DNA from 2 places in the Streptomyces sp. NPDC086519 genome. Region 2 is predicted to be linked to the other one. Evidence: predicted binding sites of a transcription regulator. Region 2 holds the regulator's gene; the other holds the start of a gene.
What was found. Region 2 encodes HrcA, which represses chaperone genes, less so after heat shock. Its sites were predicted from a motif close to TTNGCACTCNGNNNNNCNGAGTGCNAA; they were not measured.

Region 1: a site for HrcA is predicted at 2,675-2,701, ahead of groL (chaperonin GroEL). Genes of this name have one in related genera too.

The regions. Positions count from the first base shown of each region.
Region 1 is NZ_JBFBJL010000006.1:54,604-59,019, forward strand. Features, by position in the region: gene AB0P24_RS08175 (NADH:flavin oxidoreductase) at 1-663, opposite strand, end outside; gene groL (chaperonin GroEL) at 889-2,511, opposite strand; gene AB0P24_RS08185 (cold-shock protein) at 2,918-3,124, opposite strand; gene AB0P24_RS08190 (MoaD/ThiS family protein) at 3,593-3,868, opposite strand; gene thrC (threonine synthase) at 3,913-4,416, opposite strand, start outside.
Region 2 is NZ_JBFBJL010000042.1:50,043-54,458, forward strand. Features, by position in the region: gene AB0P24_RS32070 (Uma2 family endonuclease) at 1-179, shown strand, start outside; gene AB0P24_RS32075 (DUF3097 domain-containing protein) at 157-972, opposite strand; gene AB0P24_RS32080 (MBL fold metallo-hydrolase) at 1,007-1,729, opposite strand; gene hrcA (heat-inducible transcriptional repressor HrcA) at 1,919-2,935, shown strand; gene dnaJ (molecular chaperone DnaJ) at 2,936-4,072, shown strand; gene AB0P24_RS32095 (nitronate monooxygenase) at 4,409-4,416, shown strand, end outside.

The sequences.
Region 1 (4,416 bases), on a different contig from region 2:
CTCGCGTACGGCGGCCACGATCTCCGCGGCGAACTTCGTGCGGGCGACCGGGTCGCCGCCGTACGCGTCGGTGCGGCGGTTGGTGCCCGCCCACAGGAACTGGTCGATCAGGTAGCCGTGGGCGCCGTGCAGCTCGACGCCGTCGAAGCCGATGCGCTCGGCGGCGGCCGCGGCCTCGGCGAACGCGCGGATGACGTCGTCCAGGTCCTGCCGGGTCATCGCCCGGCCCTCGCCCTCGGTGCCGTCCAGGCGGATACCGGAGGGGCCGACGGCGGGGGCGTCCGCGTACGGCGGCTGGCCCTGCTTGCGGACCATGCCGATGTGCCAGAGCTGCGGGACGATCGCGCCGCCGGCCGCGTGCACCCCCTCGGCGACCTTCGCCCAGCCCGCCAGCTGCTCCTCGCCGTGGAACCGCGGGACACGGCTGCTGTTCCCGGCCGATTCGTGGCCGACGTACGTCCCCTCGGTGACGATCAGACCGACACCGGCGGCGGCCCGGCGGGAGTAGTACGAGACCACGTCCTCGCCGGGGACGCCGCCGGGGCTGAACTGACGCGTCATCGGGGCCATCACGATCCGGTTGGGGACCGTGAGCCCGTTCAGGGCGATGGGACGGGAGAGGATCTCGGCCGCGCGGGAGGCAGGGGGCGTGGTGACGGTCACGTGGGGGGCTCCTCGTGAATAGGTCGTATACCTAGGTCGCATACCAAACGGTATGTGCACGCGCATCGAATGCACGTCTCGTGCAACGACCTGCCCGGTCGTACGCATTCCCGGCCCGGCGCGGGTGCCGTGTGACCCCGGACACGGCACGCCGAAGGGCGGCACCCCCTGTCGCACAGGGAGTGCCGCCCTTGGTACTGCGCGGGAACCGCCGAGCCGTCAGGCTCAGAAGTCCATGTCACCGCCCGGCATGCCGCCCGGAGCGGCCGCGGCGGCCTTCTCCGGCTTGTCGGCGATGACGGCCTCGGTGGTGAGGAACAGCGCGGCGATGGAGGCGGCGTTCTGAAGCGCGGAGCGCGTCACCTTCGCCGGGTCGATGATGCCCTCGGCGACCAGGTCGACGTACTCACCGGTCGCGGCGTTGAGGCCGTGACCCGGGGTGAGGTTGCGGACCTTCTCCACCACGACGCCGCCTTCGAGGCCGGCGTTCACGGCGATCTGCTTCAGCGGGGCCTCGAGGGCGAGCTTCACGGCCTGCGCGCCGGTCGCCTCGTCACCCTCCAGCTCCAGCTTGTCGAAGACCGAGGAGGCCTGAAGCAGGGCCACGCCACCACCGGCGACGATGCCCTCCTCGACGGCCGCCTTGGCGTTGCGCACGGCGTCCTCGATGCGGTGCTTGCGCTCCTTGAGCTCGACCTCGGTCGCGGCACCGGCCTTGATGACGGCGACGCCACCGGCGAGCTTGGCCAGGCGCTCCTGGAGCTTCTCGCGGTCGTAGTCCGAGTCGGACTGCTCGATCTCGGCGCGGATCTGGTTGACCCGGCCCTGGACCTGCTCGGTGGAGCCGGCGCCGTCGACGATGGTGGTCTCGTCCTTGGTGATGACCACCTTGCGGGCGCGGCCCAGCAGGTCGAGGGTCGTGTTCTCCAGCTTGAGACCGACCTCCTCGGAGATGACCTCGCCACCGGTGAGGATGGCGATGTCGTTCAGCATCGCCTTGCGGCGGTCGCCGAAGCCCGGGGCCTTGACGGCGACGGACTTGAAGGTGCCGCGGATCTTGTTGACGACCAGGGTCGACAGGGCCTCGCCCTCGACGTCCTCGGCGATGATCAGCAGCGGCTTACCCGACTGCATGACCTTCTCCAGGAGCGGGAGCAGGTCCTTGACGGAGCCGATCTTCGAGTTGGCGATCAGGATGTACGGGTCGTCGAGGGACGCCTCCATACGCTCCATGTCGGTGGCGAAGTACGCCGAGATGTAGCCCTTGTCGAAGCGCATACCCTCGGTGAGCTCCAGCTCCAGACCGAAGGTCTGGGACTCCTCGACGGTGATGACGCCTTCCTTGCCGACCTTGTCCATGGCCTCGGCGATGAGCTCGCCGATCTGGGTGTCGGCGGCGGAGATGGAGGCCGTGGAGGCGATCTGCTCCTTGGTCTCGACGTCCTTCGCCTGCTCCAGCAGGGCACCGGAGACCGCCTCGACGGCCTTCTCGATACCGCGCTTCAGGGCCATCGGGTTGGCACCGGCGGCCACGTTGCGCAGGCCCTCGCGGACCAGGGCCTGGGCGAGCACGGTCGCGGTGGTCGTACCGTCACCGGCGACGTCGTCCGTCTTCTTGGCGACTTCCTTGACCAGCTCGGCGCCGATCTTCTCGTACGGGTCCTCCAGCTCGATCTCCTTGGCGATGGACACGCCATCGTTGGTGATCGTGGGGGCGCCCCACTTCTTCTCAAGGACGACGTTGCGGCCCTTGGGGCCGAGGGTGACCTTGACGGCGTCGGCGAGCTGGTTCATACCGCGCTCAAGGCCGCGCCGCGCCTCCTCGTCGAACGCGATGATCTTGGCCATGTGAAGTGGTCCCTCCAGGACTGGGGGTGAGTCTTCCGGACCGCGCCCGCGCCCGCGACGGACGGCTCGCCGACCCGTGGGTTCCTTGCCCCACCCGGCCTGCGGGCCTCACCGACCCGGTCCTTCTTTGTCACTCTCACCTTCAGAGTGCTAACGCCAATGATTAGCACTCGGCATGCCCGAGTGCAAGGCGCGCCCGCGAAGCGAGCTCGATGAGGGGTGACGGTCGGGCGGCGGGCGGGAGCAAGCGCCCCTCCCGGTCCGGCGGGACCTCCGGGCGCGCCGGAGCCGGATCTCCGGGCCGGCGGGGCACGGACCCGGGCACACCGAGGGGCTCGCACCCAGTGGATGCGAGCCCCTCAGCAGAAAAACAGAAGAACGTCGCTGCAGTCAGTCGGCGCGTGCTTCAGCTGGTCGCCAGCCGGACCATGTCCGCCTGCGGCCCCTTCTGGCCCTGCGAGATCTCGAAATCGACCCGCTGACCCTCTTCCAGGGTGCGGTAGCCGTCCATCTGAATCGCGCTGTAGTGGACGAAAACATCCGCACCACCGTCGACCGCGATGAAGCCGTACCCCTTCTCCGCGTTGAACCACTTGACGGTGCCCTGAGCCATGCCTAACTCCCCTATTACTGGCCCTTGCACAGATCCACACTTCGCGGATCCGGGTCAGACCTCACCCCCCATTGGTTGGGGGCGTGCGCCGGAACGCGTCGACCGCGGCTGAATGTATCTGTCCAACTGCCGTCTGCAACAGGTCAATCGGACGAGAATTCTGGATGGAAGGGGTCCGGAATGTAGCGAGAATTCGGCCGAATTCAGGGCAAGTCGGGCCCCATAAAGGCCACAAAAGCCGCATATAACCCGCACACTTTGGCTACTTCTTGGCGGGCCTGCGGTATCGAATACGGGGTCCGTGACCTGGAGATCGGGACCGTGTTCCCCAACTGTACCGCGCTCAACCACACAGAATTGCCCCCTCCGCTTCTCTCACGGAGGGGGCAATCGGGTGAACGCTCGGTGACGCCTGTTACCGAAGGTAATGTTCGGTCATTCGATCAGCCTGTCAAGCAGGTCGGCAGGTCAGCCGCCGGCGACGGCCGGGATGATGGAGACGCCGGCCCCGTCCGGGGTGGCGGTCTCCAGGCCCTGCTCGAACCGTACGTCGTCGTCGTTGACGTACACGTTGACGAACCGGCGCAGCTTGCCCTGGTCGTCGAGGACGCGTGCCGAGATCCCGGTGTGGTTCTTCTCCAGGTCGGAGATGACCTCACCGAGGGTGGTCCCTTCGGCGGTGACTTCGGCCTGGCCACCCGTGTAGGTGCGCAGGATGGTGGGGATGCGAACGGTGACGCTCACGTTTTTACCTCCGGTCTGGGGCAACGCCCTATTTCTCAGGGGACTCAGGCGAGCCCGGCCTCACGGAAAGACTCCAGATTCGGGCGAATGGTGGCGGTGAGCCCGGTTCCCGCAACCGCGTCCAGCGTCTTCAGCCCATCACCGGTGTTGAGTACAACGACCGACTTCGCCGGATCAATCAACCCATTCTCGATGAGCTTTTTGGTGACTCCAACCGTCACCCCGCCGGCGGTTTCCGCGAAGATTCCCTCGGTCCGCGCAAGCAGCTTGATGGCATCGACGACCTGCTCGTCGGTGACGTCCTCGACGGCACCGCCGGTGCGGCGCGCGATGTCGAGGACGTACGGGCCGTCGGCCGGGTTGCCGATGGCGAGGGACTTGGCGATGGTGTTCGGCTTCTGCGGCCGCACCACGTCGTGGCCCGCCTTGTAGGCCACCGACACCGGCGAGCACCCCTCGGCCTGCGCACCGAAGATCTTGTAGGGCCTGTCCTCGACGAGCCCGAGCTTGATCAGCTCCTGAAGCCCCTTGTCGATCTTCGTGAGCTG
Region 2 (4,416 bases):
CGATCATGGCGCAGTGTGTCCTGCTGACCAGGCCTGAGGGCCAAGGCGAGGACGCGAACTATCTGACGCAACAGATCACCAAGTTCGGGGACCCGGTGATGCTGGAAGTTCTCGGAGCCGAACTGGACACGAGCGACTTCGGAACCTTCCCCGGCGTCAGGCCCCACCGCTACCCGTGACGAAGTCGATCAGTTCCTCCACCCGCCCCAGCAGTTCCGGTTCCAGGTCCTTGTAGGAGCCCACGCGCGCGAGGATCGCCTGCCATACCGCGCCCGTGTTGTCCGTGGGCCAGCCGAGGGCCCGGCACACGCCCGTCTTCCAGTCCTGGCCGTGCGGGACGCGCGGCCACGCCTCGATGCCCAGGGACGACGGCTTCACCGCCTCCCAGATGTCGATGTACGGGTGGCCGACGACCAGGGCGTGGTCGCTGGTGACCGACTGCGCGATGCGCCACTCCTTGGTGCCGGGGAGCAGATGGTCGACGAGGACGCCCAGTCGGGCGTCGGGGCCGGGGGCGAACTCGGCCACGATGGCGGGGAGGTCGTCGACGCCCTCCAGGTACTCCACCACCACGCCCTCGATGCGCAGGTCGTCGCCCCAAACCCTCTCGACCAGTTCCGCGTCGTGGCGGCCCTCCACGTAGATGCGGCCCGCGCGGGCGACACGCGCGCGTGCGCCGGGGACGGCGACCGAGCCGGAAGCGGTACGGGAGGGGCGTGCCGGTCCCCCGGACGTGGGGCGTACGAGGGTGACCACCCGGCCCTCCAGGAGGAAGCCGCGCGGCTCCAGCGGGAAGACGCGGTGCTTGCCGAAGCGGTCCTCCAGGGTGACCGTGCCCGCCTCGCACCGGATCACCGCGCCGCAGAAACCGGTACCGGGCTCCTCCACCACCAGACCGGGCTCGGCGGCCACCTCGGGCACCGGCTTCGGCTTCTTCCACGGCGGGGTCAGGTCGGCGGAGTACTGGCGCATTCGGATGACGATAGGAGAAGCCGGAGTGGCGCGCCTACGACACGCCGAAACGGGCCGCCAGGGCGTCGCGCTGGGCCCGTACGAACGCCGCGTCGACCACCGCTCCGTGACCGGGTACGTACAAGGCGTGCTCGCCGCCCAGCGAGAGCAGGCGGTCCAGGGCCGCGGGCCACCGGGACGGTACGGCGTCCGGGCCGGCCTGCGGGTCGCCGGACTCCTCCACCAGGTCGCCGCAGAACACCACCTCCGGGTCGCCGGGGACCAGGACGGCGAGGTCGTGGGGGGTGTGGCCGGGGCCCACGTTGGCCAGCAGGGCCTGGCGGCCGTCGCCCAGGTCGAGGGTCCACTCGCCGGAGACCAGGTGGCGCGGGAGGGGGAGGGCGTCGGCCGCCTCCTCGGCCTCCGGGGCGGGCAGGCCCTCCCGGACCGCGTCCAGGCGGAGCTCCTCGCGCTCGTACGCGAAGACGGCCTCCGCGCCCACCGCCGCGTACAGGTCCGCGCCCGCGAAGGCGGCCGCCCCGAAGACGTGGTCGAAGTGGGGGTGGGTGAGAGCGAGATGAGTCACACGGTGGTCGGCCAGTGCCTGTGCCTCCACCCGCAATCGAGCGCCCTCCGCCAGGCTCGACCCGGCGTCCACCATCAGGGCCGTGCCCGCGCCGAGCACCAGACCCGCCGTGCAGTCCCAGCCCGGCAGCCGGCACCGCCCGACCCCGTCGGCCACCCGCTCCCAGCCCAGCTCTTCCCAAGTCACCGTCATGCCGCGACGCTAGCCGTAGAACGCCGTGAGTCCCGACCGACCTTGCCCAGTCAGTACCCCACGGCCGTACACTGGGCCGGGGACGCTGGCACTCGCGCTCACAGAGTGCCAGACGAAAGACCCGAAAGGTTCGAAGGACCCGAAGGACCCGAAAGGCCGCGGGGCGACTTGCTGGAGGTGTGGCGCCGGATGCTGAGTGAACGCAGGCTTCAGGTATTGCGCGCCATCGTCCAGGACTACGTCGGCACCGAGGAACCGGTCGGGTCGAAGGCGCTGACCGAACGGCACAACCTCGGGGTCTCCCCGGCGACCGTGCGCAACGACATGGCCGCCCTGGAGGACGAGGGATACATCGCCCAGCCGCACACCAGCGCGGGGCGGATCCCCACCGACAAGGGCTACCGGCTGTTCGTCGACAAGCTGGCCGGCGTCAAACCGATGAGCGCGCCCGAGCGGCGGGCCATCCAGAACTTCCTCGACGGCGCCGTCGATCTCGACGACGTGGTGGCGCGGACCGTGCGGCTGCTGGCCCAGCTGACGCGGCAGGTGGCGGTCGTGCAGTATCCGTCGCTGACGCGGTCGACCGTGCGCCATGTGGAACTGCTCGCGCTGGCCCCGGCCCGGCTGATGCTGGTGCTGATCACCGACACCGGGCGGGTCGAGCAGCGGATGGTCGACTGCCCGGCACCCTTCGGGGAAACGTCTCTGGCGGATCTGCGGGCCCGGCTGAACAGCAGGGTCGCGGGGCGCCGGTTCGCGGACGTGCCCCGGCTGGTGGAGGACCTGCCGGAGGCCTTCGAGGTCGAGGACCGCGGCGCTGTCTCGGCGGTGCTCTCCACCCTGCTGGAGACGCTCGTCGAGGAGAACGAGGAGCGGCTGATGATCGGCGGCACCGCCAATCTCACCCGCTTCGGACATGACTTTCCCCTCACCATCCGGCCCGTCCTGGAGGCCCTGGAGGAGCACGTCGTCCTCCTCAAACTCCTGGGCGAGGCGGGGGATTCGGGCATGACCGTACGCATCGGTCACGAGAACGCCTACGAGGGACTCAACTCCACGTCCGTGGTGTCGGTCGGCTACGGTTCGGGCGGCGAGGCAGTCGCCAAACTCGGCGTGGTCGGACCGACCCGCATGGATTACCCGGGAACGATGGGAGCGGTACGAGCGGTGGCACGGTACGTCGGACAGATCCTGGCGGAGTCGTAAGTGGCCACGGACTACTACGCCGTTCTCGGCGTGCGCCGCGACGCGTCGCAGGAAGAGATCAAGAAGGCCTTCCGTCGGCTCGCGCGCGAGCTGCACCCGGACGTCAACCCCGATCCGAAGACCCAGGAGCGGTTCAAGGAGATCAACGCCGCCTACGAGGTGCTCTCCGACCCGCAGAAGAAGCAGGTCTACGACCTCGGCGGGGATCCGCTCTCGCAGAGCGGCGGCGCGGGGGCCGGGGGCTTCGGGGCCGGTGGGTTCGGGAACTTCTCGGACATCATGGACGCGTTCTTCGGTACGGCGTCCCAGCGCGGGCCGAGGTCGCGTACGCGGCGCGGCCAGGACGCGATGATCCGGATCGAGGTCGAGCTCGACGAGGCGGCCTTCGGTACGACCAAGGACATCCAGGTCGACACGGCGATCGTCTGCAACACCTGCAACGGTGAGGGCGCGGCGCCGGGCACCTCCGCCCAGACGTGTGACATGTGCCGGGGCCGTGGTGAGGTCTCGCAGGTGACGCGGTCCTTCCTCGGCCAGGTCATGACCTCCCGGCCCTGCCCGCAGTGCCAGGGGTTCGGGACCGTCGTGCCGACGCCGTGCCCCGAGTGCGCCGGTGACGGGCGGGTGCGGTCGCGGCGGACGCTGACCGTGAAGATCCCGGCCGGTGTCGACAACGGCACGCGGATCCAGCTCGCCGGTGAGGGCGAGGTCGGGCCGGGCGGCGGTCCCGCCGGTGACCTGTACGTCGAGATCCACGAGCTGCCGCACTCCACGTTCCAGCGGCGCGGGGACGACCTGCACTGCACGGTGACGATTCCGATGACGGCCGCGTCGCTCGGTACGAAGGTGCCGCTGGAGACGCTGGACGGGCTGGAGGAGGTCGACATCCGGCCCGGCACGCAGTCCGGGCAGTCGATTCCGATGCACGGGCGCGGGGTCACGCATCTGCGGGGCGGGGGCCGGGGTGACCTGATCGTGCACGTCGAGGTGACGACGCCGACGAAGCTGGACCCTGAGCAGGAGCGGCTGTTGCGGGAGCTGGCGAAGCTGCGCGGGGAGGAGCGGCCGCAGGGGCAGTTCCAGCCCGGTCAGCAAGGGTTGTTCAGTCGGCTGAAGGACGCGTTCAACGGGCGTTGAGCGGGTGCCCCCGGCGGGGCGTGCCGTGAACGTGAAGGGGCCCCGCCCCTTCGACCCCGCCAGGGGGCTCCGCCCCCTGGACCCCCGGGACCTTCGCCCACCCACCACCCGACTCGGTCGCTGGAGAGAGCAAGGCCGCCCCGCGACCCGGTCGGCCGGGAAGCCTGGCCACTCCTGGTATTCGGTCGCTCGAGAGAGCGAGGCCCCGCCCCGCGACCCGGTCGGTCGGGAGGCAAGGTCCCCCCTCCGGCGAGGTCCGGCGTGGGGAGATTTCTGGCATGTGCCAAAGGGGCGGCCCGATTCGGTCTTGTCCAAAGGACGTGACAACATGCCGTCATGTCCTC